Regions from separate parts of the Streptomyces sp. NPDC050743 genome, predicted to be linked through region 1. Evidence: riboswitches for the same ligand, from Rfam matches in the RefSeq annotation. Region 1 holds a riboswitch; each other region holds the start of a gene.
The links. A riboswitch is a leader RNA that binds a small molecule or an ion and turns the genes downstream of it on or off. The one in region 1 is predicted to bind cyclic di-AMP.
Positions count from the first base shown of each region.

Region 2: it holds a riboswitch for cyclic di-AMP, as region 1 does, so the genes downstream of both, ACIBJF_RS35985 (peptidoglycan DD-metalloendopeptidase family protein) here and ACIBJF_RS33365 (transglycosylase family protein) in region 1, are expected to answer to the same signal.
Region 3: it holds a riboswitch for cyclic di-AMP, as region 1 does, so the genes downstream of both, ACIBJF_RS35215 (C40 family peptidase) here and ACIBJF_RS33365 (transglycosylase family protein) in region 1, are expected to answer to the same signal.

Region 1 is NZ_JBITGJ010000048.1:23,497-33,735, forward strand. It holds gene eno (phosphopyruvate hydratase) at 1-445, opposite strand, end outside; gene ACIBJF_RS33365 (transglycosylase family protein) at 781-1,479, opposite strand; cyclic di-AMP (ydaO/yuaA leader) riboswitch at 1,484-1,655, opposite strand; gene ACIBJF_RS33370 (transglycosylase family protein) at 1,838-2,893, opposite strand; gene ACIBJF_RS33375 (DUF899 family protein) at 3,183-3,866, shown strand; gene ACIBJF_RS33380 (cytochrome P450) at 3,860-5,170, opposite strand; gene ACIBJF_RS33385 (nucleoside triphosphate pyrophosphohydrolase) at 5,167-6,228, opposite strand; gene ACIBJF_RS33390 (SurA N-terminal domain-containing protein) at 6,378-7,031, opposite strand; gene ACIBJF_RS33395 (protein kinase) at 7,272-8,762, opposite strand; gene ACIBJF_RS33400 (hypothetical protein) at 8,801-9,469, opposite strand; gene ACIBJF_RS33405 (N-6 DNA methylase) at 9,732-10,239, opposite strand, start outside.
Region 2 is NZ_JBITGJ010000056.1:46,744-56,982, forward strand. It holds gene ispG (flavodoxin-dependent (E)-4-hydroxy-3-methylbut-2-enyl-diphosphate synthase) at 1-692, shown strand, start outside; gene dxs (1-deoxy-D-xylulose-5-phosphate synthase) at 732-2,684, shown strand; gene ACIBJF_RS35960 (aspartate aminotransferase family protein) at 2,736-4,121, shown strand; gene ACIBJF_RS35965 (helix-turn-helix domain-containing protein) at 4,263-4,886, shown strand; gene ACIBJF_RS35970 (DUF6126 family protein) at 4,883-5,005, shown strand; gene ACIBJF_RS35975 (tyrosine-protein phosphatase) at 5,057-5,854, opposite strand; gene ACIBJF_RS35980 (alpha-galactosidase) at 6,030-8,102, shown strand; cyclic di-AMP (ydaO/yuaA leader) riboswitch at 8,372-8,555, shown strand; gene ACIBJF_RS35985 (peptidoglycan DD-metalloendopeptidase family protein) at 8,559-9,461, shown strand; gene ACIBJF_RS35990 (SGNH/GDSL hydrolase family protein) at 9,687-10,239, shown strand, end outside.
Region 3 is NZ_JBITGJ010000054.1:11,419-20,303, reverse strand. It holds gene ACIBJF_RS35225 (ATP-dependent Clp protease proteolytic subunit) at 38-673, shown strand; gene ACIBJF_RS35220 (hypothetical protein) at 681-986, shown strand; cyclic di-AMP (ydaO/yuaA leader) riboswitch at 1,337-1,558, shown strand; gene ACIBJF_RS35215 (C40 family peptidase) at 1,562-2,035, shown strand; gene ACIBJF_RS35210 (ATP-binding protein) at 2,822-3,280, opposite strand; gene ACIBJF_RS35205 (helix-turn-helix domain-containing protein) at 3,495-4,355, shown strand; gene ACIBJF_RS35200 (DUF397 domain-containing protein) at 4,365-4,586, shown strand; gene ACIBJF_RS35195 (8-amino-7-oxononanoate synthase) at 4,647-5,774, opposite strand; gene bioB (biotin synthase BioB) at 5,922-7,121, shown strand; gene ACIBJF_RS35185 (adenosylmethionine--8-amino-7-oxononanoate transaminase) at 7,114-8,403, shown strand; gene bioD (dethiobiotin synthase) at 8,405-8,885, shown strand, end outside.

The sequences.
Region 1 (10,239 bases):
TCATCGGCACCGGCAGCAGGTGCGCGTTGGGGCCGCCCAGGTAGCGGAAGAGGGGGAGGTCGGACGCCTCGGAGGCGGCGTGGGCGACGGCGAGGGAGACGCCGAGGATGGCGTTGGCGCCGAGGGAGCCCTTGTTGTCGGTGGCGTCCAGGTCGAACATGGCCTGGTCGATCAGGCGCTGCTCGGTGGCGTCGTAGCCGACCAGCTCCGGGCCGATCTGCTCGATGACGGCGAGGACGGCCTTCTCGACGCCCTTGCCCTGGTAGCGGTTCGGGTCGCCGTCGCGGAGCTCGATGGCCTCGAAGGCACCGGTGGAGGCGCCGGACGGGACGGCGGCACGACCCGTGCTGCCGTCGTCGAGGCCGACCTCGACCTCGACCGTGGGGTTGCCTCGGGAGTCCAGGATTTCCCGGGCTACGACGACGTCGATGGACGGCACGAGCATCTCCTTCTTGGATGTGACGCTGGAAGTGCGGGGCTGTCTGCCTTACGGCTGTGCCTTGCGACTAGAGCCTAACCGTCCCCGGGGCGTCGGCCACCGACCGACCGTCCCGTGGACAGGAGAGACACGCAGACGGTACCTATTGTTCACCCACGGAACAAAGGGGGCTGCCGGTGAGCCCCTGCTGAAGAGTGGGGAAACGAAAGACCCCGCCCCGGCGCGTACGGGGGAACACGCGCCGGGGCGGGGAGCCCGTGGGGACGGGGGTGGCCCTCACGAGGCCCTCAGCATGCGGGCCGGGGATGTGAGGGCACTGTGAGCCCGTACGGAGCCAGGTGTCACTTCAGGTGCAGCTGCTGGCCCGGGTAGATGAGGTCGGCGTCCTGGACGATGTCCTTGTTCAGCTTGAACAGCTTCTGCCAGCCGCCGGCCACGTGGTGCTTCTCGGCGATGGCGCTGAGGGTGTCGCCCTTGACGACCTTGTACTCGCCGTCGCCCTTCTCGACCTTCTTGCCGGTCGGGGTGGTGACGGTCTTGCTCGCCGACGGGGCCGTGCGCGTGGTGGAGCGGGTGGCGGCCTGGCCGGTGGAGCGGGTGGCGGTGCTCTTGGTGGTGCTCTTGGTGGTGGTGCTCTTGGCGGCCGCCGGGGCGGAGCCGCTGTACGGCGTGCTCGACAGGCCCGTGCCGCACACCGGCCAGGCGCCCTTGCCCTGGCCCGCGAGGACCTTCTCGGCGACGGCGATCTGCTGCGCCTTGGTGGCGAGGTCGGCACGCGCGGCGTAGGCGGTGCCGCCGTACGCGGCCCAGGTGGAGTTGGTGAACTGCAGGCCGCCGTAGAAGCCGTTGCCGGTGTTGATGGACCAGTTGCCGCCCGACTCGCACTGGGCGACCTTGTCCCACTCGGAGGCGGTGGCGGCGGAGGCGTTGCCGGCCACCATCAGCGGGGCGGCGACGGCGGCGCCGGCGACACCGGTGAGCGTGATGGCGCGAACGGCCTTGGACGGGCGACGGTGCGTGCCCTTGCCGGAGAACAGCATGGATCGATCCCCTCACCGACGCCTGCGAGGTGAGCTGTCGGGTTCGGGCCGGTTGAGTTGCCCGGCCGCGCACTCGTCATCCGAGGCGCGGCTTCACCCCAAGCCGGTCCAGCGTCAACCGCTGGGCCCGGCGCTTACCTTGGGTCCCCCGCTCCTGCCTACGGCGCTTGACGCGACGACTGTTCCCGGGCATCCGCTGGCAGGATTCGGCGTTGCGGCTGCCGGGGCTCGTGGTGACGAGCGGTCCTGACCGTAGACATGCGATCGTCGGATTTTCAAAGACGATCAGGGCTTCTGAGACTCATCCCACACTTTCACCAAACCGGACATCAGCCGCGAAGTGGGGCGTCAATTCCCGCTAGCCGTCGCCGTTTTCGCCATGGACTTCCAGGGTCTGACCGGCGGCGATGTGGTCCGGGTCGGCGCCGATGGCCTTCTTGTTGGCGGCGTAGAGCGCATGCCACCCGCCGTCGACGTCAAGGGAGTCGGCGATGGAGGCGAGGGAGTCGCCCTCGCGGACGGTGTAGGTGTCCGGTCCGCGGCCGGCGTGACGGCCGGAAGGTGTGGCGTTCTGACCGGTTGTCACGCTTTCGTCCGCGCTCTCGCCGCGGTGACGTCCGCCACTGCCGAGTGCGCCGGTGTCGACCAGGCTCCAGGAACCGGCACTCTGCTGGTAATTGTCCGGGTTGTCGGCGCTCGGGGTTGCTGTGGGAGAGCTGTCGCCTTCCTGTGAACCTCCGCCGTCGTGCGAGCCGGACTTGTCAGTCTTGTCGGACTTGGGCGCGCTGGTCCCGGTCGAGTCGCCGGTGCCGTCCGGGGTTTCGGTGGCGTGCTTGCCCGCACCCGGGGTCGGCCCGGTGCTCTCGTCGGAGGACGAGCCGGTGGAGTCCGAGCCGGAGTTGGAGCCGGAACCGGAGTCCGAGGAGGACGAATCCGACAGACCGGACGAGCCGGAGTGGCCGGCCGAGCCGGACGCGTCACCCGAAGCACCGCCGCCGCCGGAGCCGCCGACGCCGGGGTCGACGTCGACCGAACCGGAGTGGGAGGTCAGCCCGGCGGTCAGCGCGCACATGGCCCACGGCTTGGTGCCCTGGTCGGCGAGGATCTTCTCGGCGACGGCTATCTGCTGCGAGCGGCTGGCCTGGTCGGCGCTCTCGGCGTACTGCGTGCCGCCGTACTCGTCCCAGTCCTCCTGCGAGATCTGCAGACCGCCGTAGTAGCCGTTTCCGCTGTCCGCGCTCCAAGAGCCGCCGCTCTCGCACTCGGCGACCTTGTCCCACGTGGTGCCGTCGGCCGCGTTGGCGCTCGCGGCGCCGAGCAGCGGGATGGCGATGGCGGAGCCGGTCACCCCGGCCGCGACGAGGAGGGCCGGAGCCTGACGGGGGCGACGGTGACGACCGTTCCCGGAGAGCATGCGGAAGCCTTTCGTGCGACAGCAAAACCGGCGGGCGATGCAGTGCCTCTCGCCACGCTGATGGGTGAACGTATCGGCAGACGATCACTTGTCACAAGTTCATGCCGCGCAGATCACGTGAAGATCACAGTGTTGAATGTTTGTCATCTCCTGCTGTGCGGCGGCCGATCGTCCCCTCCTGCCCGCTTTGTCACCCGTCGGGAACGGCAACGCCTCACGCCCTGCGCGCGGGGCGGCCGCGACCATGGACTCGACATGACCCCGGGGGCTTCCCGTCCAGGAGGACACGATGGCGCGGCACACCCGGCTGTCCGGCGAGTCCGCGGACTACCTCGCCGCACGCGAGGAACTCCGCGACGCCGAGATCGAACTCATGCGCCACCGCGAGAGGGTCGCGGCCCTGCGCCGGGCGCTCCCGCAAGGCGCCGAGGTCGACGACTACGTCTTCCTCGAAGGCCCCGCCGACCTCGACGCGGGCGACACGCCCGTCCGCGAGGTCAGGCTGAGCGAACTGTTCACCGGCCCCGGCCGGCCGTTGATCGTCTACCAGTTCATGTACGGCAAACGGCAGACCGACCCGTGCCCGATGTGCACCCTGTGGATCGACGGCTTCAACGGCGTCGCCCACCACGTCGCCCAGAACGCCGACCTGGTCGTCCTCGCGGCCGCCGACCCGCCCACCCTTCGCCGGCACGCCCGCGCCCGCGGCTGGTCCCGGCTGCGTCTGCTGAGCGCCGGGGACAGCACCTTCAAGTACGACCTGGGCAGCGAGGACCAGGACGGTGCGCAGGACTCCACCGTCTCCGTCTTCACCCGGGACGCGGACGGCACGGTCCGCCACTTCTACTCCGCCCACCCGCGCATGTCCGAGGACATCGACCAGCGCGGCATCGACCTCCTCAACCCCGTCTGGCACCTGCTCGACCTGACGCCGGGCGGCCGCGGCGACTGGTTCGCCGGCCTGGACTACTGACCGCCGCTTCCCGCCCGGACCGGCGTGAACTCCACGGGCAGGGTGCGCAGACCCCGCATGATGAGCCCGCCGCGCCACCGCAGGTCGGCCGGATCGGCGGCGAGCCGCAGGTCGGGCAGGCGGGTGAGCAGGGTGGCGAGCGCGGTCTGGCCCTCCAGCCGGGCGAGGGGCGCGCCGAGGCAGTAGTGGATGCCGTGGCCGTAGCCGAGGTGCTGGTTGTCGCGGCGGGCGAGGTCCAGCACGTCCGGGTCGGCGAACCGTTCCGGGTCCCGGTCCGCCGCCGCGAGCACCACGAGGACCGGGTCCCCCGGCGCGATGTCCTGTCCGCCGATGCCGAGCGGCTCGGTGGCGAACCGCCAGGTGGCCAGCTCCACCGGGCCGTCGTAGCGCAGGAGTTCCTCCACTGCGGTCTCCAGCAGATCCCTTTCCCTCCTTGCCAGGGAGCCTTGGAGGCGCTCGCGCTCCTCGGGATGGGTGAGCAGGGCGTAGGTGCCGTTGCCGATCAGGTTCACGGTGGTCTCGAAGCCGGCGAACAGCAGGATGAAGGCCATCGCCGCGGCCTCGTTCTCGGTGAGGTGCTCGCCGTGGTCGGAGGCGCGGATGAGACCGGAGATGAGGTCCTCGCCGGGCGCGGGCTCGGCGGGCAGCGCCTCGCGCTTCTTGTGGATCAGCTCGGCGAGGTAGCCGCGCATCTTCTTCACCGACCGGGCGACCCCGCCCCGCGGCCCTCCACCGTGCCGGATCATCATGCCCGCCCAGTCCCGGAAGTCGTCCTGGTCCTCGCGCGGGACGCCGAGCAGGTCGCAGATGGCGTAGATGGGCAGCGGGAAGGCGAACTCGTGGATGAGGTCGGCGGATCCCCGCGCCGCGAACCGGTCGATGAGGTGGTCGGTCAGCTCCTGCACCCGGGGCGCGAACTCGGCGACCCGGCGCGGGGTGAACGCCTTGCTGACCAGCCGGCGCAGCCGGGTGTGGTCCGGCGGGTCGATGTTCAGCAGATGGGTCATCAGCTCGGCCTTGCGCTCGCCGGGGATGCCGGTCTTGCCCTTGGCGTGCGCGGGCTCGTCGTGATGCGCCGGGTTCTTGCTCAGCCGCTGGTCGGCGAGGGCCTGCCTGGCATCGGCGTACCGGGTGACCAGCCAGGCCTCGACACCGCTGGGCAACCGCGTCCGGTGCACCGGCGCGTGCTCGCGCAGCCAGGCGTACGCGGGGTAGGGGTCGGTGGCGAACTCCCAGGTGAACAGGGCGGGAGCGGAATCCGGGGCCGGGTCGGGGGCGGACTGGGGGTGAGGCTGGTCGGTCACTCTCCGACCGTATCCGGATCCGGGTGGGCCTCCGCGTCCCGGTGGCCGCCGGAAGCCGTGGGTATCGCCTCGGGGGCGACTCCCTCCGCCTCGCGGATGGCGTCCCGGTACGCGCGCGCCGCAGCGCGCAGGGCGGCCTCCGGGTCGACGCCCTCCGTCTCGGCGCGGGCCGCCAGGGCCAGCAGCTGGTAGCCGACGCCCTCGCCCTCGGGGAGCGGCACGTCGAGGCCCGCCGTACGCGCGCGGGAGGCGAGCTTCGCGGCGAGGGCCAGGCCGGGCTGGCCGAGCGGGACGCCCTCCGTGACCGAGGTGCGCCGCTTCTCCTCGGCCTTGGTGCGCAGCCAGTGCGCCTTGACGTCCTCCGGTGTCTCGGCCTTCTCGTCGCCGAAGACATGCGGGTGCCGGTGGACGAGCTTGGCGACGATGCCGCCGGCCACGTCGTCGACGGAGAACGGCGTCTCCGGGTGCTCCTCGGCGATCCGGGAGTGGAAGACGACCTGGAGCAGGACGTCGCCCAGCTCCTCGCGCAGCTCCTCGCGATCACCGGCCTCGATCGCCTCGACCAGTTCGTACGCCTCCTCGATGCCGTACTTGGTGAGGCCCTGGTGGGTCTGCCGGGACGACCAGGGGCATTCGGCGCGGATGCGGTCCATGACCTGCACGAGGTCCAGCAGACGGGCGCCGGGCAGGTCGTAGGAGGCCGGGAGCAGTTCCAGCTCGGGCATCGCGACGCGGCCGGAGCCGGCCAGCCGGGCCAGGCCGTCAGTGAGCGCGGGCTCGCCCTCACCGGTGGCCACGACCACCACCGTCCGCCCGCCGGCGCAGGTGTCGACGAGCTCCTGCGCGGTGGGGGACGCCTGAGCCACCGCTATGCCGGCCTCGCGCAGATACGGCAGCTGCGGATGGGCTGCGTCCGCGCACAGCACGGCGTCGGCGGCGCGCAGGGCCTGCCAGGCGGGCCAGGACAGCAGGCCGGGCGCGACACGGTGGCTGGTGGTGAGCAGGACGATGCGACCGGGGTCGGCGGCGGGGGTGAGGTCGGAGCTGGATGCGTTCACGATCCGAACGTAACCCACGGCGGCGAGGAGCGGATTTGGTTATCCACAGGGCGGGGACGATCGTGTGATCGTACGACCGCAACTCGGTCGGTTGCCCGAACCCGGCCGGTCCCCCGCCGTACCGTTCCGGCGCCCGGCCGGGCCGCTCGCTACGCCGTCACCGGCTGCCCGCCCGACGCCGTCGTGACCTCCCGTACCCACGGCGTCTTGGCGTCCACGCGGCTGCTCTTCTGCACGTCCCAGCTGCCGTAGCGCGGGTTGAGGTCGATGTGGAGTTCCTGGGACGCCTTGGACAGCGCCTTCCAGAAGGCGGGCTGGCTGGTGTCGGTGCCGAGCTGCCTGGCCAGCTTCTGCGCCTCCAGCTGGAGCCGGAGGTTGTCGTCGAGGCGGGCCGGGGCGATGCCGTACTTCTGCAGCCAGGCGATCTGCAGCCCCTTGAGGCCGCCTGCCTGCTGCTCAAGCCCCGCGCGCATCTGCTGGACCTCCTCGCGGCTGACCGTGATGCCCGCGTCCCGCGCGGCACGGTGCAGCACCCGGTCGAGGACCATGTTGTGCAGGGTGTCCCGGGTGAGGCTGCTGGTGGAAGCCAGGACCTGCTGGTACTGGGTCTCGTCCGGCACCGCGGCCCGCTGTGCCCTGCGGACCTCGTCGACCCGGCTCTCCAGCTGCGCGACGGTGATCCGCTGTCCTCCCACGACGGCCGCGGCGCCCGGGTGGGCGTTGTTTCCGCAGGCGGTCAGCAGGGGTGCCGCGGCGGCGATCGCGGCGGTGAGGACGAGCGCGGTGCGACGGCGGCGGTGCAAGGAAACCTCCAAGGGGAGATTGTGCGGCGGTGCACAAAGTCTTGCGGTGATCGATGTTAGGCAGTGGGGAGGCCTGGGCCAACCCATTCGACCAACGATTCGCGCGCGCTTCGGGCACCGTCGCGCCGCCGCCGAGGGCTCGGCGCACGTGACTTCCGTCCCCGGCACGTGTCCGACGGCGATACCGATGCCGTCGCCGCGCCACGGGAGTTCACAGGACCCTCCCGGGCAGCGGCATGGTCAACCGCGCACCTGCCCCAGCCATTGCAGGGTGCGCCGGATCTCCATGGCCATCGGATAGCCGGGGCCGTGCAGCCGTTCCACGTCCATCAGCAGCCGGGCGAGGGTGTCGAGGGCGGAGGGCCGGTCGCCGAGGGCGAGCAGCAGATGGCCGATGCGCCGGCGGACGTCGTGGGCGAGCTGCGGGTCGCCGGAGACGTACTGGTTCTCGTAGTACGGCAGCAGCGCGCGGTACTCGGCGAGCGCCGCCGCCGGCTGGCCCAGCTGCTCCAGGCACTGCGCGGCCTCGTAGCGGTAGCGCAGGGACTGCGGGTCGGCCTGGCCGGCCTCGGCGGCGCGTTCGTCGGCGAGGCGGCGCAGTTCGGGCAGCGCGCGCCGGTACTGGCCGTCGTCCATGAGCGTGGCCGCGTACTGCTTGCGCAGGGTGCGCACGACCGGGGAGTGCTCGCCGTGCTGCTCGGCGGCGGCGGGCAGGATCGCGCCCAAAATGTCCACGGCCTGGGTGATGCGCCCCTCCCCGAGCAGCCGCTTGACCTCGTCCACGGCGGCGGCGACGTCGGGCTTCTCGGCCATCGGCGGCGGCGCGACGGGGGCGGGCTGGGGCGCGGGGGTCCGCGCGCGGTCCGGCCACGGGGCGTGCGGGCGCAGGAAGGGGCGCGTGGGGTCCAAGGGCGCCCCGGTGGGCATGCCGCGCGCCGGCAGGAGCGCCGCCAGGTCCTCGTAGACCTCCTGCGCGGACGCCGGCCGGTGCTGCGGGTCCTTGGCGAGCAGGCGCAGGACCAGCGTCTCCAGCGCCTCGGGGACCTCGGGGCGGATACGGCGCACGGGCAGCGGGGGCTCGTACAGGTGCCGGTGCAGCACCCCGAGCGCCGTCGAACCCGCGAACGGCACGTCCCCGCTGAGCAGTTCGTGCATCAGCACGCCGAGCGCGTACAGGTCGGTGTACGGGCCGACCGCCCCGCCCATCGCCTGTTCCGGCGCCATGTAGGCGGGCGAGCCGATCGGGGAGCCGGTGTGGGTCAGGCGGGTGGTGTCGGTGTCCATGACGGACGCCACGCCCAGGTCGAGCACGGTGACCGTGCCGTCCTGCTTCACCATCACGTTGCGCGGCTTGAGGTCGCGGTGCACGATCGGCACGGCGTGCACGGCGCTCAGCACGGCGCACAGTTGCGCGGCCACCGCGACCGCCCACTGCCACGGGTACGGATCGTGCTCGGCGAGATGGTCGGACAGGTCGGCGCCGTCGACGTACTGCATGACGAGGAACAGCTCCTCGCCCTCGCTTCCCGCGTCGTGCACGGTCACCAGGCCGGGGTGGTCCACCTGCGCCGTCACCCGGCACTCGCGCATGAACCGGCGGCGCAGTTCGTCCGCCTCCTGGCCCGCCACCTTGTCCGGGCGCAGCAGCTTGACCGCCACACGCCGGTCCAGCCGCCGGTCGTACGCCGTCCACACCTGGCCCATGCCGCCCTGTCCGATGAGCGTGGACAGCTCGTACCGGCCGGCGACGACACGTCCTGTCGCCACGGTCACCTTCCGCCCTCATGGCCGTCGGGCCGGCCGTGCTGCTGCCCGTCGTGCTTGCGCAGATAGTCGCTCAGTTCGTCCAGTTCGGCGCGCACCTGGTCGATGTGGCTGGGCGCCGGGCGCCGCGGCGGCGGGGTGGTCGGCGGCGGCTGGGGCACGGGCGTGTGCGGCATCGGGGGCGGGGTGTGCGGGGCGATCGGGGCCGGCGGGAAGGGCGTGTCGTGGCCCGCCCGGCCCATCGGCACGGTCGGGACGGTCGCCGCGGTGTAGGGGTTCGCGGGGCCTGGATAGGCGTACCCGGCCTGCCCGGCCCGCGACGCGTACGCCTGCTGCCAGCGCGAGTAGTGGCGGATTTCCGCGGCGAGGTAGTACGCGATCGTGCCCACCAGCGTGCCCAGCAGCAGGAACATGCCGAAGTAGCCGGCCGCGGTGTGGATGTCGTCGCCGGGCTCGGTGCCTATCAGCACCAGGCTGAGGATGTCGGCGACCAGCGCGGCGACGAACAGGCACCAGTCCAGCGCCCGTCGTGTGACGATCGCCAGCCGCAGCAGCATCGCCCAGGCCATGAGGCCGATGCTGAAGAACCCGATCACCACGAACAGCACACGCAGCAGAACCAGCCACGCGGTGTGCGGCGGCTGCTTCACCGGCTGGTAGCCGAGGCCTTGCATGACTGCTCCTGATGCCTGATGTGGGCGTGCGTGTCCGACCGGCGTGCTCCGTCGGGCGGAGAACGCCGGTCGTCCGATTGTCGCTTCGAGCATATGACCCGACGCCGACAAGGACACGGACAAGCGTCCCTGTTGTACCGAACCGTTGTCCGCCCCACACCGCGAACCGGCGACCGGCACGGCCGCCGGTGAGCACTCCACAGCCCGCGGGACGCCGTCGGCCGGCGACAGTACCAGGGCGCGAACGGCCCCCGGCCCGCCGTCAGTCGGGCGCCACCGTGCCGTCGGTGAGCCCGTCGTACATCCCGCGCACGAGTTGTTCCCCGAGCCGGCTCGCGTGGCGCAGCGCCCGCTCGAACTCGTCGAGTGCGCGGAAGCGTGCGCCGTAGCGCCGCTGTTCGTCCAGCGGGAGCCGGGGCAGCTGCAGACGGCGCACGTCGAGCCGGGTCGCGGTGGAGGCGTAGCTGCTGGCCTGCCGGTTGTTCGCGGTGCCGCGCAGGAACCCGGCGAGGAACCACGGGTCGAGCGCCGTGCGATCGGGGCGCAGCAGGACGAGGTTGCGCCCCAGGGCGGCGCCCCCCGTCGCGTCGTCGATCACGCGCGCCACCGAGCCGCCGCCCAGCACCGGTACGACGACGTCTCCCGGCTCGGTCAGCACCGCCTCCTCCTCGCTCTCCGGAAGCGCCCCGGAGGGCGCCGTGCCGACGAGGACGTCGTGGTCGGTGAGCACGGGCACGCGCGCGTGGCCGCCGTTTCCGCCGGTGCGCATC
Region 2 (10,239 bases), on a different contig from region 1:
GCGTCAACGCCGGCTCCCTGGACCGGCGGCTGCTGCAGAAGTACGGCAGGGCCACCCCGGAGGCGCTGGTGGAGAGCGCGCTGTGGGAGGCGTCGCTCTTCGAGGAGCACGACTTCCGGGACATCAAGATCTCGGTCAAGCACAACGACCCGGTCGTGATGATCGAGGCCTACCGGCAGCTCGCCGAGAAGTGCGACTACCCGCTGCACCTGGGGGTCACCGAGGCCGGCCCGGCGTTCCAGGGCACGATCAAGTCGGCGGTGGCCTTCGGGGCGCTGCTCAGCCGGGGCATCGGCGACACGATCCGGGTGTCGCTGAGCGCTCCGCCCGCCGAGGAGGTCAAGGTCGGCATCCAGATCCTCCAGTCGCTGGGGCTCAGGCAGCGGCGCCTGGAGATCGTCTCCTGTCCGTCCTGCGGCCGGGCCCAGGTGGACGTCTACAAGCTCGCGGAGGAGGTCACGGCGGGCCTCGACGGCATGGAAGTGCCGCTCAGGGTCGCGGTGATGGGGTGCGTGGTGAACGGTCCCGGCGAGGCCCGCGAGGCCGACCTCGGAGTTGCCTCGGGCAACGGAAAGGGGCAGATCTTCGTGAAGGGCGAGGTCATCAAGACCGTCCCCGAGTCGAAGATCGTGGAGACCCTCATCGAGGAGGCCATGAAGCTCGCCGAGCGGACGATCCCCGCCGACGAATGAGTTGAGCAGAGCACGGCACGGACCGAGAGGGGGCACAGCGTGACCATTCTGGAGACCATCCGGACACCACGCGACCTGAAGGCGCTGTCCGAGGCGGAACTCGGTGAACTGTCCCATGAGATACGCGAGTTCCTGGTGCAGGCGGTATCGAGGACCGGAGGTCACCTCGGGCCCAACCTGGGGGTGGTGGAACTGTCCATCGCGCTCCACCGGGTCTTCGAGTCGCCGGTCGACCGCATCCTGTGGGACACGGGCCACCAGTCCTACGTACACAAGTTGCTGACGGGTCGTCAGGATTTTTCCAAGCTGCGCGGCAAGGGCGGACTGTCCGGCTACCCCTCACGCGAGGAGTCCGAGCACGACGTCATCGAGAACAGCCACGCCTCCACCGCGCTCGGCTGGGCCGACGGCCTCGCCAAGGCCAACCAGGTGCAGGGGGAGAAGGGCCATGTGGTCGCGGTCATCGGCGACGGCGCGCTGACCGGCGGCATGGCCTGGGAGGCGCTGAACAACATCGCGGCCGCCAAGGACCGCCCGCTGATCATCGTCGTCAACGACAACGAACGCTCCTACGCCCCGACCATCGGCGGCCTCGCCAAGCACCTGGCCACCCTGCGCACCACCGACAGCTACGAGAAGGTCCTCGCCTGGGGCAAGGACGTACTGCTGCGCACTCCGATCGTGGGGAACACCATCTACGAGTCCCTGCACGGCGCGAAGAAGGGCTTCAAGGACGCCTTCGCCCCGCAGGGCATGTTCGAGGACCTGGGCCTGAAGTACGTCGGCCCGATCGACGGCCACGACGTCAAGGCCGTCGAGTCGGCGCTGCGCCGCGCGAAACGCTTCCACGGCCCGGTGCTGGTCCACTGCCTCACCGAGAAGGGCCGCGGCTACGAGCCCGCCCTCGCCCACGAGGAGGACCACTTCCACACCGTCGGTGTGATGGACCCGCTGACCTGTGAGCCCCTCGCACCGTCCAACGGACCTTCCTGGACCTCGGTGTTCGGCGACGAGATCGTGAGGATCGGCGAGGAACGGGACGATGTCGTCGCCATCACCGCGGCCATGCTGCACCCGGTCGGCCTCGGCAAGTTCGCCGAGCGCTTCCCCGACCGCGTGTGGGACGTCGGCATCGCCGAGCAGCACGCGGCCGTCTCGGCGGCCGGCCTCGCCACCGGCGGGCTGCACCCGGTCGTCGCCGTCTACGCCACCTTCCTCAACCGGGCCTTCGACCAGCTGCTGATGGACGTCGCCCTGCACCGCTGCGGCGTCACCTTCGTCCTCGACCGGGCCGGCGTCACCGGCGTCGACGGGGCCTCCCACAACGGCATGTGGGACATGTCGATCCTCCAGGTCGTCCCCGGTCTCAGGATCGCCGCCCCGCGTGACGCGGGCCAGTTGCGCGCCCAGCTGCGCGAGGCCGTCGCCGTGGACGACGCGCCGACCCTGGTCCGCTTCCCGAAGGAGTCGGTCGGCCCGGACATCCCGGCCGTCGACCGGGTCGGCGGCATGGACGTGCTGCACCGTGCCGAGCGCCCCGAGGTGCTGCTGGTGGCCGTCGGCGCGATGGCCCCGGTGTGCCTCCAGGCGGCCGACCTGCTGGCGGCGCGCGGCATCGACTGCACGGTGGTGGACCCCCGTTGGGTCAAGCCCGTCGACCCATCGCTGCCGGGCCTCGCCGCCGAACACCGGCTGGTGGCCGTGGTGGAGGACAACAGCCGCTCCGCGGGCGTCGGTTCGGCCGTGGCGCTGGCCCTGGGCGACGCCGACGTGGACGTGCCGGTACGGCGGTTCGGCATCCCGGAGCAGTTCCTCGCGCACGCCAAGCGCGGTGAGGTGCTGGCCGACATCGGTCTCACGCCCGTCGAGATCGCCGGGCGGATCAGCGCCGGTCTCGCGGTGCGGGACGCCGTGCGCGGGGCCGGCAGTGCCGGGAAAGGCCGCATCGCGTCCGCGGCGCCGTCGGGGCTCGTCGCGCCCTCGCGGCGGTAGCCGCGCACCGACTCGGCCCCGCGTCCCTCGGGGCACTGACAAGGAGAGTGAATGAGCACGGAGTTCGACCTCGGCGCCCTGCTCGCCGAGCGCGGAGCCGAACGCTACGAGCTGCACACCAAGCACCTCAACCCGCAGCTCCCGCGCATGCTGCACACCATCGGCTTCGACAAGGTCTACGAGCGGGCCGAGGGCGCCCACTTCTTCGACGCGGACGGCAACGACCACCTGGACATGCTCGCCGGGTTCGGGGTGATGGGCCTTGGCCGCCATCACCCGGTCGTCCGCAAGGCGCTGCACGACGTGCTCGACCTGGACCTCGCCGACCTCACCCGGTTCGACTGCCAGCCGCTGCCCGGACTGCTCGCCGAACGGCTCCTGACCCACAGCCCGCACCTGGACCGGGTGTTCTTCGGCAACAGCGGCACGGAGGCCGTCGAGACGGCCCTGAAGTTCGCCCGGTACGCCACCGGCAAGCCCAGGATCCTCTACTGCGAGCACGCCTTCCACGGCCTGACGGCCGGCTCCCTGTCGGTCAACGGCGAGAACGGCTTCCGTGACGGCTTCGCCCCGCTGCTGCCCGACACCGCCGTCCCCCTCGGTGATCTCGACGCCCTGGCGCGGGAGCTGAAGAAGGGCGACGTGGCCGCGCTGATCGTGGAGCCGATCCAGGGCAAGGGGGTGCACGAGGCCCCTCCCGGCTATCTGCGCGCCGCGCAGGAGCTGCTGCACAAGCACAAGGCGCTGCTCATCGCCGACGAGGTGCAGACCGGTCTCGGCCGCACCGGCGACTTCTACGCCTACCAGCACGAGGACGGCGTCGAACCCGACCTGGTGTGCGTGGCCAAGGCGCTGTCCGGCGGGTACGTCCCGGTCGGCGCCACCCTGGGCAAGGACTGGATCTTCAAGAAGGTCTACTCGTCCATGGACCGGGTCCTGGTCCACTCGGCGAGCTTCGGTTCCAACGCGCAGGCGATGGCGTGCGGACTCGCGGTGCTGTCGGTCATGGAGAACGAGCAGATCGTCGCGGGCGTGCGCAAGACGGGCGAGCTGCTGAAGTCCCGGCTGACCGCGATGGTCGACACCTACGAGCTGCTCGCGGACGTCCGCGGCCGGGGCCTGATGATCGGCATCGAGTTCGGCAGGCCCTCCTCGCTGAAGCTGCGCAGCCGCTGGACCATGCTCCAGGCCGCCCGCAAGGGCCTGTTCGCGCAGATGGTCGTCGTGCCGCTGCTGCAGCGGCACCGGATCCTCACCCAGGTCTCCGGCGACCACCTGGAGGTGATCAAGCTGATCCCGCCGCTGATCATCGACGAGGCGGACGTCGAGCGGTTCGTGGACGCGTTCGCGGCGGTGATGGACGACGCGCACAGCGGCGGCGGCCTGATGTGGGACTTCGGCAAGACACTCATCAAGCAGGCGGTGGCCAACCGCTGACCCCACCGCGCCCGCCTCCGTCCCGCACCGGCACGGCCCGGGGCGGGACGGCGGTGTTTCTGGGGCGAGTCGCCGGGCCCCGGTTCTTGCCTCACAGGCAAAAAAATTGCCACATAGGCAAAACAGGCGCTGAATGGAGATATGAACCCCTCAGACGCCGGACCACCGGCGGGCCCGGGCGACGAGCTGCCCTCCGTCGCGCCGCAGCTGCGGGCACTGCGCCGGACCACCGGCCTCACCCTGGAGGCCGCGGCCCGCGCCGCCGGGCTCTCACCGGCCCATCTGTCCCGGCTGGAGACCGGACAGCGGCAGCCGTCGCTGCCGATGCTGCTGGCCCTCGCCCGTATCTACGGTACGACCGTCTCCGAACTGCTCGGCGAGACGGTCGCCGACCGTGACGCGATCGTGCGGGCCGGCGACATGGAGCCGACCCGGGCGGGCGGCTGGACGTACTTCCAGGCGGGGGCGCCGGGCCGCGGCATGCAGGCCCTGCGCGTGCGCGTGCCGTACGGCTCGCAGGGCGACATCGTGCGCGTCCACCCGGGCGAGGAGTGGCTCTACGTCCTCCGGGGCCGGCTGCGGCTGCGCCTCGGTGACGCCGCGCACCTGCTCGCGCCTGGCGACAGCGCGCACTTCGACTCCCTCACCCCACACCGCCTCGCCGCCGTGGATCACGACGGCGTCGAGCTGCTGTTCGTCCACACCCTGTTGCAGAGCCCCACGGCCACGCTGTGCCTGGGCCCGCTGACCGGAGAGCTGCCATGAGCGACCTCGAAACGAAGTTCCCCCGTTCCCTGTGGATCCGGCTGATCATCTACATCGCCGCCGGTCATCTCCTCGCCGCGTTCCTCTTCCTGCTGTTCGCGTTGGGGGCGAAGAACTGACCCGTCCGGGCCGTCATGCCGCCGTTGCTGCCGGACACGGTCCTGGGCCGGTCAGTCCAGCAGACGCTCGCGCAGCACGTCGCGGGACGCCGGGGTGAGACCGAGGCCCCGTTCCAGGTAGGTGTCCACCCCGCCCCAGGTCTCCTCGATGGTCTCGAACGCCGCCTGCAGGTACTCGGCGCGGGCGTCGAAGAGGGGGCTGAGCAGCTCCATGATCTCCGGGGTGTACGCCGTGTCCGCGCTGCCGCTGCGGCGGACCTTGTAGCGCCGGTGCTTGGCGTTGGACTCCAGGTAGTCGGTGACGATCGCCTCGCGCTCCACACCGAGCGCGAGGAGCGTCACCGCCATGGAGATGCCCGCGCGGTCCTTGCCCGCCGCGCAGTGCATCAGGGCGGGCACGCTGTCCTCGACGAGGGCGCGTAGCACCTGGGAGTGCTCGGCGGTACGCTCTGTGACGATCGACCGGTACGAGGCGATCATCCGGGCCGCCCCCTTGCCGTCGTCCAGGATGCCGCGCAGCTGGTCGAGGTCGCCGTCGCGGACCATCTTCCAGAACTCGGCGCCGTCCGCCGGGTCGCTCAGCGGCAGGTTCACGTTCCGCACGCCGGGCAGCTCGATGTCCGGGCCCTCCAGCTTCTGGTCGGCCGCGTTGCGGAAGTCGAAGATCGTGTGCAGGCCCAGGGAGGCGAGGAAGGCCGCGTCGTCCTCCGTCGCGTGCGCCAGGTGCCCGCTGCGGAACAGCACGCCGTGACGCACCCGCCGTCCGTCCGTGGTGGGCAGTCCGCCCACGTCACGGAAATTGCGCACACCGGCCAGCTCCGGCTCGGTCGACGGGACCTGCTGCGTCACGGGGGCTCCTCCCGGGTCGGGCCCCGCCGTCGCATCTCGCCGGCGGGCGCTCCGTCGACCATACGACATCGGTTTCCTCGGGCAAGGAGTTGTCCACAGGCATTGTCACCAGGGGTCGCGCCCCCTGATGATGTTGGCACTTGAGCGGATCTGTTGGCACCTGTGAGGTCTTTTCGTGGTGGACATCGCCGAAGACGGTCGTACCTGGCTCCTGTCGGGGCCCACCAGTAGCTATGCCCTGCATCTCACCGACGCGGACGAGCTGCTCCACCTGCACTGGGGGCCGCGGATCGCCCTCCCGGACGCGGAGGCCCTGGCCGTGCACCCGCTGCCCGGCTACTGGCCCTTCGAGTCCCCGCTCGACGGCCGCGAGGAGTACCCCGTCGAGGGCGGGCCCCGCTTCGTCCGTCCCGCCCTGTCCGTGCGCACCGAGGAGCGCCGCGGCACCGAGTGGCGTTTCGTGTCGTACGACACACAGGACGACGAGCTGCGGCTGCGCTTCGACGACGACGGCCTCGCCGTCACCCTGCACTACCGGATGCGGGCAGACGTGGTCGAGCGCTGGGTCACCGTGGCGAACGGCACGCACGCACGCGTGGAGCTGCTGCGCGCCGACGCGGCCACCTGGACCCTGCCCGAGCGCGACGGCTGGCGGCTCTCCCAGCTGCACGGCCGCTGGGCCGCCGAGTCCCGTCTCACCACCGCCCCGCTCACCTACGGCGAGAAGGTCATCGGCAGCCGCCGCGGCCACACCGGCCACCAGCACCTGCCCTGGGTCGCGCTCGACACCGACGCCACCGAGGAACACGGCGAGGTCTACGGCTGCGCGCTCGGCTGGTCCGGCTCCTGGCGCATCGCGGTCGCGCAACTCCCGGACGCGCGCGTGCAGATCACGGGCGGCGCCGGCTATGACGACTCGGGCCTGCTGCTCCTTCAGCCGGGGGAGTCGTACACCACTCCCGTCTTCGCCGGGCTGTGGAGCGACGGCGGTTTCGGCGCCGCGAGCCGCACCTGGCACGCCTACCAGCGCGCGTACGTCATCCCGGACGCCGGGCGGGACCGGCCGGTGCTGTTCAACTCCTGGGAGGCGACGACCTTCGACATCTCCGAGGAGCAGCAGCTCGCGCTCGCCCGCCGGGCCGCCGGGATCGGCGTCGAGCTGTTCGTCGTGGACGACGGCTGGTTCGGCGCCCGCACCAGCGACCGCGCGGGCCTCGGCGACTGGACCCCCAACCCCGACCGCTTCCCGCACGGGCTGAAGCCCCTCGCCGACCAGGTGCACGGCCTCGGCATGCAGTTCGGCATCTGGGTCGAGCCCGAGATGGTCAACCCGGACAGCGACCTGTACCGCGCCCACCCCGACTGGGTGCAGTACCAGCCGGGACGGAAGCGGACGGAACTGCGCAACCAGCTCGTCCTCAACCTCGCCCGCGAGGACGTCCAGGAGTACCTCTGGGAGCAGCTGGACACCCTGCTCTCCAGCGCGCCGATCGACTATGTGAAGTGGGACTTCAACCGCTGCTTCACCGACGCGGGCTGGCCCGGGGAGCCGTACCCGCAGCGCCTGTGGGTGGACCACGTCCGCGCCTTCTACGCCCTGCTGGACCGGCTGCGCGCGGCCCACCCGCGGGTCGCCTTCGAGTCCTGCTCGGGCGGCGGCGGCCGGATCGACCTCGGTGTCATGAGCCGCACCGACCAGGTGTGGACCTCCGACAACACCGACCCGCTCGACCGGCTCGCCATCCAGCACGGCTTCAGCCAGATCCACCCCGCCCGGGTCATGGCCGCCTGGGTCACCGACAGCCCGAACACCCAGCTCAACGGCCGGGTCAGCTCCCTGCGCTTCCGGTTCGTCAGCGCCATGGCGGGCGTCCTCGGGGTCGGCGGCGACCTCACCGAGTGGACCGACCAGGAGCTGGCCGAGGCCCGGCGGTGGGTCGACCTCTACAAGGAGATCCGTCCGGTCGTCCAGCAGGGCGAGCAGTACCGGCTGCGCCCCCCGGCCGGCGGTCTGAGCGCCGTCCAGTACGTCCTGGGGGAGGAGACGGTGGTCCTCGCCTGGCTCCAGGCGCAGAGCTACGGCGAGCCGGTGCCGGCGCTGCGCCTGCGCGGGCTCGACCCCACGGCGTCGTACGAGTGCCGCGAAACGGGGGAAGTGCACCGCGGTGCCGTCCTGCTGCACCACGGGCTGCGTACCGGGCTCAAGGGCGACCTGGATGCGACGGTCCTCCGACTGCGCCGCATCTGAGCTTTCTGCCCGGATTGGCGCCTTCGTTCCAACTCGCTCAGGAATAAGGGTTCGTAGCCGGACCATGCGTGAGGAGCTTCATATCCGTGACCGTGAGTCGCGCGTCATGTCCACGTAATTCCCATGCTGAAAAGGGGAATTGAAAGACCCTGGGATGCGGGAATTCACGGAGGGTGACCGTGAATTCCCGCATTCGATCTCCGGGACGGTGAATGCCGGGAACCGCCGCTTGTTTCCGTGCGTCCCGCTCGCTTACGTTCCCCACCACTCCGGACGGAACGCCGAGTCCTGCCGAGTTCCACAGTTGACCCGCGTTCGGCAGGAGCGGGGGACCCACCAGGTACGACCGCCTGTCCGGTCTCCGCGACAGGGTCGGGGTGAAGCCGCCACGGCGGCCGGGCCGCTCCAGCCCGAACCCGACAGCTGACCTCGCAGGCGTCGGAGAGGAAATGCGCCATGCCCGCGAAGGGTAAGCACCGACGTCCCAAGACCCCGCGTCTCTCCCGGTCGATCGCCGTTGCCGGAACCGGTGGCGCCGCTCTGGCCCTCCCGCTCATCGGAACCACGGGAGCGCACGCCGCGACCACCACGCAGGGCATTTCCGCAAAGTCGGTGCGGGCCCTTCAGTCCCCGGCGAAGAAGACCGTCGCGCAGACGAATCCGCCCGTGCGCACCTACACGGTGCGATCCGGTGACTGCCTTTCGACGATCGCCGGCGCGCAGCATGTCGCCGGCGGCTGGCACCGCCTCTACGACGACAACCGCGAGGCCGTCGGCGACGACCCCTCGCTGATCCACCCGGGCCTGAAGCTCGCGCTCGGCACGCAAGCCGTACAGACCCGCACCGAGCCCGCCGCCCCGAGCCGGTCGTCGGCCAAGACCCGGTCCGCCGCGCCCCAGGCGGCCCCGGCGCCCGAGTCCACCGGAGCCGCCGCCACGACCACCGCCGCCGGCTTCACCCTCCCGGTGACCGGCGCGACCGTCGGCACCGGCTACCACGTGGCCGACGGCATGTGGTCCAGCGGCCACCACACCGGAGTCGACTTCGTCGTACCGACCGGCACCCCGGTCAAGTCCGTCGGCGCGGGCATGGTCGTCTCCGCCGGCTGGGGCGGCGCCTACGGCAACCAGGTCGTCATCAGGCTGAACGACGGCCACTACGCGCAGTACGGCCACCTGTCCCAGCTCTCCGTCACGGCCGGGCAGACCGTGACCACGGGCCGGCAGATCGGCCTGTCCGGCGCCACCGGCAACGTCACCGGCCCGCACCTGCACTTCGAGATCCGCACCACGCCGAACTACGGCTCGGACATCGACCCGGTCGCCTACCTCCGCGCGCACGGCGTCCCGGTCGTCTGACGCCCGAGCACCCGGACCACCTTCCCGACACGCCGCCGAAGGCCGGACCCACACCCCCCGGGTCCGGCCTTCGGCGTACCGTCCGGCCCTATTCCTGGATTGGCAAATTATTTAAGGGTGTCACATCTCACCGTTCGTCAACCCCTCCTTACGGTCGCGTAAGTCACATATGAAGGTGAATCATGGTCCGACGTGGCAGACGATTCGAAGAGTGACAACAGATCAGTGATCGGGTCGTACGTGGCGGTGGGGGACAGCTTCACCGAGGGCGTCGGCGACCCGGGGCCCGACGGGGCGTTCGTGGGCTGGGCCGACCGGTTCGCGGTATTGCTCGCCGACCGGCAGCCCGAGGGCGACTTCCAGTACACCAATCTCGCGGTCCGCGGGAAACTGCTCGACCAGATCGTGCAGGACCAGCTCCCCAAGGCTGTGGAACTGGCCCCGGACCTGGTCTCCTTCTGCGCGGGCGGCAACGACATCATCCGGCCCGGCACCGACCCGGACGAGGTGGCCGAGCGCTTCGAACGGGCCGTGGCCCGGCTGACCGAGGTGGCCGGCACGGTCATGGTGACGACCGGCTTCGACACCCGTGGCGTCCCCGTGCTCAAGCATCTGCGCGGCAAGATCGCCACGTACAACGGGCACGTCCGCGCCATCGCGGACCGGTACGGCTGCCCGGTGCTCGACCTGTGGTCCCTGAAGTCCGTGCAGGACCGCAGGGCGTGGGACAACGACCGTCTGCACCTCTCACCCGAGGGGCACACACGCGTGGCGCTGC
Region 3 (8,885 bases), on a different contig from region 1:
GTCGCCGGAGGCCCGAGCCATGAGAAGGGGTGTGTCCATGTCCCGAACGTTCGCCCGTCATGTCCTGCCCGAGTTCACCGAGCGCACCAGCAGCGGAGCGCGCACGCTCGACCCCTACGGCAAGCTGTTCGAGGACCGGATCGTCTTCCTCGGGACCGCGCTGGACGACGCGGCCGCGAACGACGTGATGGCGCAGTTCATGTATCTCGAACACGCGGCCCCGGAGCGGGACATCACGCTGTACGTCAACTCCCCCGGCGGCTCGTTCAGCGCGCTGACGGCGGTCTACGACACGATGCGCTACGTCAGTTGCGACGTGGCGACCTACTGCCTGGGCCAGGCCGCCTCGCACGCCGCCCTGCTGCTCGCGGCCGGCACGCCGGGCAAGCGGTTCACCCTCCCCGGCGCACGCGTGGTCCTCTCCCAGCCCCAGCTCGCCGAGCCGGTGGAGGGCCAGCCCAGCGATCTGCTCATCCAGGCCGAGGAGTTGGCCCGGGTCCGCGCGCTGACGGAGGAGATGCTGGTACGGCACACCGGGCGCACGGCCGAACGGGTGCGCCGCGACCTGGAGCGGGACTTGGTCCTGGACGCTCCTGGGGCGGTCGCCTACGGCCTGGTGGACGCCGTCGTGCCCAGCAGGCGGAGCACCCCCGGCGCACCGGACGCGAGGTGAGCCGCCGATGCTGCCGGACCTGCCGCCGCTGCCCGCACTGACGCATGCCGAGGGCGACCTGATCGACCGTTACCTGGAGGCCGCCGACCTGCTGGGCCGCGCCAACCCCGCCCACGGCGGGGACACCTATCGCGGGCTGCGTGCCGCCCAGGCCCTGGTGCGCAAGGCCGCAGAGCTGCGGGACGCCCTCGCGTTGATGCACCAGCGAGGCGAGACGGAGCTGCACGGGCACACGCTGGCACGGGCCTTGCGGGTCCTGGACGGTGAACGCCGTACCGCGCGCGTCGCGCTCCCGCCCGACGGCGTCGGCTGATCCGCACGCCGGACGAGCCGGCCGGGGCCCGGTCGTCGACCGCTACCGCTCGGGCGGGACTTAAAACGGCCCGAATGGCGTACCGCTGTCCGGTGTATATCCGGGTCGTTCTGCGGGCCTTCCGACTTGCGCTCCAGACCGGCGCGTCGTTCGCCGGAGAGCGCGTCGCCCCAGGTCCGGGGCTACGCACGGAATGTGACGATGCCTCGAACAGCACCCGCTCCACCCGAACGGGTGAGTGGTGAGTAACACCACAAATCCCCGAATGCATTGGGATTTTCGCATCGGTGTGGGCGAAGATCCCGTCCGACGACAAGCCCCCGCCGCCGCGGCGGGGCGGTCCGGGCGGACGCCGAGTCCTGCCGCCGCCCGGATGACCGGTCGACAGGAGTGGATCGGCAGGAGTGGAGGACCCAGGCAAGACGGGTCGCGGGAACGGATGTTCGTCTGCTCGTCGCAGACGGCCTGAGGTTCCGCGCAGCCCTTGGGGTGAAGCCGCGGCAACGCGGCCGGGCACCTTCGCCAGCCCGAATCCGACAGGTCATCCTTCACAGGCGGCTGACGAAGGGTTGCGCATGACTGCGCTCAATCGTGTCCCGTCGCTCATGGCCCGGGCCGGTACGGCCTCGGCCCTCACCCTCGCCGCCGTGGGCGGCTCGATCGTGGTCCCCGGCCTCGCCCCCGATGCCTCGGCCGCAACGCTCGCCACAAAGGCACTGAAGGTCGCGGCCGCCAAGAAGGGCGCGCCGTACCGGTGGGGGGCCACCGGGCCGCGCAGTTTCGACTGCTCGGGGCTGACCCTCTACTCGTTCAAGAAGGCGGGCAAGATCCTGCCACGTACCGCCGCTGCGCAGTACAACAGGACGCACCACATCTCCGCCGGCCGTCGCCGGGCCGGTGACCTGGTGTTCTTCCACTATGGCTCCTACGTCTACCACGTCGGCATCTACGCCGGGCACGGGAAGATCTGGCACGCGCCGAGGACCGGGGACGTGGTGCGGCTCCAGAAGATCTGGACGAGGAGCGTCTGGTACGGCCGGGTCAACTGACCCGGTCCTGCGCGGCGGGGTCGGCTGACCGATTCGGGGCCTGTCACGGCAGGTCGGCTGACCCCCTGTCAGAGCGGAGCGGCTCCAGCAGCGGGGCCGCCCCGAGCGCCCTCAGCGCCACCCCGGTGCCCGCCTGGAGCCCACGGGCGGCCCGGGGTCGGTGTAGGGCGCGGCATCGGGCGGCGCTGCGAGGAGCCTGCGCCGGACCGGTGCGGCCCTCGACGGCTGAAGCGCTCCCCAACCTCGTCTAGGCCACGACACGCCGCGCCGGGCGCGCGGACAGACCTGCCGGGTGCCGACGAGCGGCTCCGATGGCGGCGCCTTTCCCGTCGCCTGCCGCGCGGTGGCCCGGCGGCCCGGTCTTTTCGTCCAAGTCCCGACACGCCGCAGATGGGGCCGCGACGTCCGGCGCCCGAAGCGGACGGAACCACACCGGCCGCCCAGGCCGTCCGGGCCGTGCGATCACAGAAGCCCGAGCCCCGCCCAGGCAGACATCCCGGCCCCGCACCGGAGAACGCACACGGCCACCACCTCCCAGCCCGTCGGCCTCGGCCCCTCACTCACCGGCCACTCGCGCCCGCACCGACGTCCCCGAGCCCCTCGTCACCGGGTGCCCGACGTCCCCCACGTTCATCCCCGTACCCGATCTCCCCGCCCGTCGCCCCGTACGCGCGCCCCTTGCCGGCGAGCGCTCATCCCCCGCACCCAACGCCCCGATCGGTCGCCTACGGCCCCGAGGAGTAGTGCCCCGGAGAGAAGTCGTCCCACCAGCCCCACCCCGGAGGGCTACGGTTCCTGTTGGCCCCCCGCCGGGACCGGTTCCGCCGGGACGATCCAGGGGAGTTCGATGGAGACCGTCTTGCCGCCCTCGCGGGTGGGACGGACGCGGAGTTTGCCGCCGCACTCCGCGGTGAGCCAGCGGATGATGACCATGCCGCGGCCGTTGTCCTGCTGGACGGCGGCGGGCAGTCTCTTCGGAAAGCGTGGGTGACTGTCCGTGACGCCGATGCGGAGGTGTTCGTCGCGGTCCAGGACGATGTCAACCGTGAAGGTGGGTGACTGACCGAAGGTGTGCTGTACGGCGTTGGTGGCGAGTTCGGAGACGATGAGCCGCACGGTGTCGGCCACGTCGGTGTCGGACGGCAGGCCCCACTCCGCGAGCGTGCCCACGACATACGTGCGGGCCGCGGAGACCGAGGCGGGATCGCTCGGCAGAGTGACGGATGCTTCCAGATGGTCTGCCATGGCGACGTCGTCCCTTTCCCACGGGACCGCGGTCCGACACGGAGCCGGATGGTTCGAGTACGGTCCCGGACTGGTGCTTGCTCGTCAGCCTGCCATCACGGGGCCGGTCACGGGGAGCGATCCACCAAGATATGCATATATCTGTCGCCCGAAGCGGTGAACTCTACGACGCGAGACCGTTTTGGGGCGGCTCGGAAGGAGTAAGGAGGAGCCCATGCAGAACGGGCCGGCAGTGCGCCGCCGCAAACTGGGCGCCGAACTGCGCACGCTGCGTACCGGTGCTGGGCTCACGAGCGGTGAGGCAGCCCGGCTGGTCGGCTGGCACCAGTCGAAGGTCAGCCGCATCGAGACCGGTGCCAGCGGCGTGAAACCAGCCGATGTGCGGTTACTTCTCGACGCCTACGAGGTGCGGGACGGGCAACTGCGCGAGTTGCTGATGATACTCGCGGGCTCCGAGGACACGAGCGACCGGCACCGCTGGTGGCACGCCTACCGCGGGGTGCTGCCTCCCACGTACCGGGACTTCATCAGCCTGGAGTCACAGGCCAGCACGATGCGCACCCTGGAGACCACGGTCGTACCCGGCCTGCTGCAGACGCCCGAGTACGCCCGCGCGGTGACCCGGGCGGTGGTGGCGGACCTGGACGAGGAAGGCCTGGACGCGCTGGTGGAGGTGCGGCTGGCCAGGCAGGACGTGCTCCGCGCCGACCCGCCGCTGAAGCTGAGCGCGGTGCTGGACGAGTCGGTGCTGCGGCGCGAGGTCGGCGGCCCCGAGGTGATGGCCCGGCAGCTGGAGCGGCTGATGGAGGCGGCCCGCCTGCCCCAAGTCCGGCTCCAGATATTGCCGTTCGGCGCCGGAGCTCATGTCGGCCTCACCGGAGCTTTCGTTATTTTCTCATTTACGAACACTTCTGATCTGGACGTCGTTGTTCTAGACCAGTTGACGAGTAGCCTCTACCTGGAGCGGAAAGAAGACCTCATGGCCTACGCGGAGGCCTTCGACACCCTTCGGATGCACGCCCTTTCACCCGAGGACACGTTGGACTACATCGCCGGGATAGGTGACGGCGCGTAAGGAGGCACCATGTCAGCCCTGCCTCGGAACGTCCCTGCCAGTACCGACCTGCACGACGTGCGCTGGCTGCGCAGCAGCTACAGCACGGGAGCCAACAACTGCGTGGAGACGGCCCGGCCGCGCTCCGGCCCCGGGGCCGGACTGCTCGCCGTGCGCGACTCCAAGAACCCGGCCGGACCCGCGCTGCTCTTCTCAGCAGGGAGCTGGGCCGGTTTCCTCACCGCCCTCTGACCCGAAGACCACCACCGACCACAGACGACCACGCGCGAAGCACGGCCGTGTCACGCCGACTCATGGTCGCGTTTCGCCGATCACCCGTACAGCGCGTTCGATCTCGGTCCCGGACAGGTCCGCGCGGGCGGTCAGCCGCAGCCGTGAGATGCCGTCGGGCACGGAGGGAGGGCGGAAACAGCCCACGGCCAGCCCCGCGGTACGGCAGTCGGCCGCCCAGCGCACCGCCTGTTCCGGGGACGGAGCCCGCACGGAGACCACCGCGGCGTCCGGACGCACCGCTTCCAGACCCGCGGCGGTCAGCCGTGCGTGCAGGTCCGCGGCGACCGCCCGGGCCCGTGCCGCGCGTTCGGGCTCGCGGACCAGCAGCCGCAGCGCGGCGAGCGCCGCGCCGGCCGCCGCCGGGGCCAGGCCCGTGTCGAAGATGAAGGTCCGGGCCGCGTTGACCAGATGGTCGATCACCCTGGCCGGGCCGAGCACCACACCGCCCTGGCTGCCGAGCGACTTGGACAGGGTGGCCGTGACCACCACGTCCGAGGCGCCCGCGAGGCCGGCCGCGTACGGCGCGCCCCGGCCGCCGTCGCCCAGCACCCCGAGCCCGTGCGCGTCGTCCACGACCAGCCCCGCGCCGTGCTCCCGGCACGCCTCGGCGAGCCCGGCCAGCGGCGCCCGGTCGCCGTCCACCGAGAACACGGTGTCGGACACGACGATCGCCGGCCCCTGACGGGTGGCCAGCACCTTGCGCACCGCCTCGGGGTCGGCGTGTCCCACGACCTGCCTCTCGCCCCGGGCGAGCCGGCAGCCGTCGATGAGGGAGGCGTGGTTGCCCGCGTCGGAGACGATCAGCGAGCCGTGCGGCCCGAGCGCGGTGACCGCGGCCAGGTTGGCGGCGTAACCGGAGGAGAAGACCAGCGCCGCCTCGAAGCCGCAGAAGGCGGCCAGCTCGCGCTCCAGCTCGGTGTGCAGTTCGGTGGTGCCGGTGACGAGCCGGGAGCCGGTGGACCCGCCGCCCCAGGTCCGCGCGGCCCGGGCGGCCCCCTCGGTGACCTCGGGGTGGTGGGCGAGTCCCAGGTAGTCATTGCTCGCCAGGTCCAGCAGGGCTGAGTCGGCGGGGCGCGGGCGCAGGGTGCGTACGAGTCCGGCGCGGCGGCGCGCCTCGGCCTGCTCGTCGATCCAGCCGAACGCCATGGGTCCTCCGGGGCTTTTGTAGGTAGCGGACAGACCCTAGCGGCACGACCAGCCGCCCAGGGTGTGGCAATACCCACACGGTGAACCGTCTCCGTTGTGCAAACTCTCCTTGGCCCGGGGCGGTCCCGTAGGACAGGATCAGGCCTCATGGACCTGCTGAACACGCTGGTGGACAAGGGGCTTCGGCGCGAGCTGCCGACCCGCGAGGAAGCGCTCGCCGTTCTGGCCACCTCCGACGACGACGTACTCGATGTGGTGGCCGCGGCCGGGAAGGTGCGCCGGCACTGGTTCGGGCGACGGGTGAAACTCAACTATCTGGTGAACCTCAAGTCGGGCCTGTGCCCGGAGGACTGCTCCTACTGTTCCCAGCGGCTCGGCTCCAAGGCCGACATCCTGAAGTACACCTGGCTCAAGCCCGACGAGGCCTCCGAGGCGGCCGCCGCGGGCCTCGCGGGAGGCGCCAAGCGGGTCTGTCTGGTGGCCAGCGGACGCGGCCCGACGGACCGGGACGTGGACCGGGTCTCGGAGACCATCAGGACCATCAAGGAGCAGAACGAGCAGGTCGAGGTGTGCGCCTGCCTCGGTCTGCTCTCCGACGGCCAGGCCGAGCGGCTGCGCGAGGCGGGCGCGGACGCCTACAACCACAACCTCAACACGTCCGAGGGGACGTACGCGGACATCACGACCACGCACACGTACGCCGACCGGGTGGACACGGTGCAGAAGGCGCACGCGGCCGGCCTGTCCGCCTGCTCCGGTCTGATCGCGGGCATGGGCGAGAGCGACGAGGACCTGGTCGACGTGGTCTTCAGCTTGCGCGAACTCGACCCGGACTCGGTGCCGGTGAACTTCCTCATCCCGTTCGAGGGCACCCCGCTGGCCAAGGAGTGGAACCTCACCCCGCAGCGCTGTCTGCGGATCCTCGCGATGGTCCGGTTCGTCTGTCCGGACGTGGAGGTCCGCATCGCCGGCGGCCGCGAGGTCCATCTGCGCACGATGCAGCCGCTCGCGCTGCACCTGGCCAACTCCATCTTCCTCGGCGACTACCTGACCAGCGAGGGCCAGGCCGGCAAGGCCGACCTGGAGATGATCGCGGACGCCGGGTTCGAGGTGGAGGGCGCCGGCGAGGTGACGCTCCCTGAGCACCGGGTCGAGGCCGCGGCCGGCTGCGGCTCGGTCTGCGGCTCGCACGAGGGCTGCGGCTCGCACGAGGGCGCGGACGCGTGCGGTCACGAAGGCCGGGACGTGTGCGGTACGACGGCCACGCCGACCGCGCAAGAGGCGCGCACCGATCTCGTCGCCGTACGCCGCCGGGGCGCCGGAACGGACCTCGCGCCCAATGCCTGATCTGCCCGGCCTGACCGTGCCCGAGCTGCTGGAGCTGGACCGACGGCACGTGTGGCACCCGTACGGCCCCATGCCCGGACGTACCCAACCGCTCGTCGTGGAGTCGGCGAGCGGGGTCCGGCTGCGCCTCGCCGACGGCTCGGGCGAGCTGGTGGACGGCATGTCCTCGTGGTGGTCGGCGATCCACGGCTACAACCACCCGGTCCTCAACGAGGCGGCGCACGCGCAGCTCGGGCGGATGAGCCATGTGATGTTCGGCGGGCTCACGCACGAGCCCGCCGTCCGGCTCGCCAAGCACCTTGTCGACATGTCACCAAAGGGCCTGGAGCACGTCTTCCTGGCCGACTCCGGTTCGGTGTCGGTCGAGGTCGCGGTGAAGATGTGCCTGCAGTACTGGCGCTCGCTCGGCCGGCCCGGCAAGCAGCGGCTGCTGACCTGGCGGGGCGGCTACCACGGCGACACCTGGAACCCGATGTCGGTGTGCGACCCCGAAGGCGGGATGCACGCGCTGTGGTCCGGCGTACTCCCGCGCCAGGTGTTCGCGGACGCGCCGCCGACGGAGTACGAGGAGTCGTACGCCGGCCATCTGCGCAAACTGATCGCCCGTCACGCCGACGAGCTGGCCGCAGTGATCGTGGAACCGGTCGTGCAGGGCGCGGGCGGGATGCGCTTCCACTCCCCCGCGTATCTCCGGGTGTTGCGCGAGGCCTGCGACGCGCACGACGTGCTGCTCGTCTTCGACGAGATCGCCACCGGCTTCGGCCGCACCGGAGCGCTGTTCGCGGCGGAGCACGCGGGCGTCACCCCGGATGTGATGTGCGTGGGCAAGGCGCTGACCGGCGGCTATCTGACGCTGGCGGCCACGCTGTGCACCGCGCGGGTCGCCGAGGGCATCTCGCGGGGCGAGGTTCCGGTGCTCGCGCACGGACCGACGTTCATGGGCAACCCGCTGGCCGCGGCCGTGGCCTGCGCCTCCCTCGAACTGCTGCTGGGACAGGACTGGCGGGCGGAGGTCAAACGGATCGAGGCCGGCCTCTCGGAGGGCCTGTCGCCGGCCCGCGAGCTGCCCGGTGTGCGGGACGTCCGCGTGCTCGGGGCGATCGGCGTCGTCCAGCTCGACCACGACGTGGACATGGCGGCGGCCACCGCGGCGGCCGTGCGGGAGGGCGTGTGGCTGCGCCCCTTCCGCGACCTGATCTACACGATGCCGCCGTACATCACCTCGGACGAGGACCTGGCGAGGATCGCGCGCGCGGTGTGCGCCGCGGCGCGGGAGGGATGACATGCCGGTACTGGTGATCACGGGCACGGGCACGGAGGTCGGCAAGACCGTCACCACCGCCGCCGTCGCCGCCGCGGCGCTCGCGGCCGGGCGCTCGGTGGCCGTGCTGAAGGCCGCGCAGACCGGCGTACGGCCGGACGAGCGCGGGGACGCCGACGAGGTCGCGCGGCTGGCGGGCCCGGTCACGGCCACCGAACTGGCCCGCTACCCCGAGCCGTTGGCGCCGGGCACGGCGGCCCGGCGGGCGGGCATGGCTCCGGTCCACCCGCACGAGGTGGCCGACCGGGCGGCCAAGCTGGCCGTCGAACACGATCTGGTGCTGGTCGAGGGGGCGGGCGGGCTGCTCGTCCGGTTCGACGCGGCCGGCGGCACCCTGGCCGACGCGGCCGGGCTGCTCGGCGCACCGGTGCTGGTCGTCGCCCAGGCAGGCCTGGGCACCCTCAACACCACCGAGCTGACGGCGCTCGAACTACGGCGTCGGG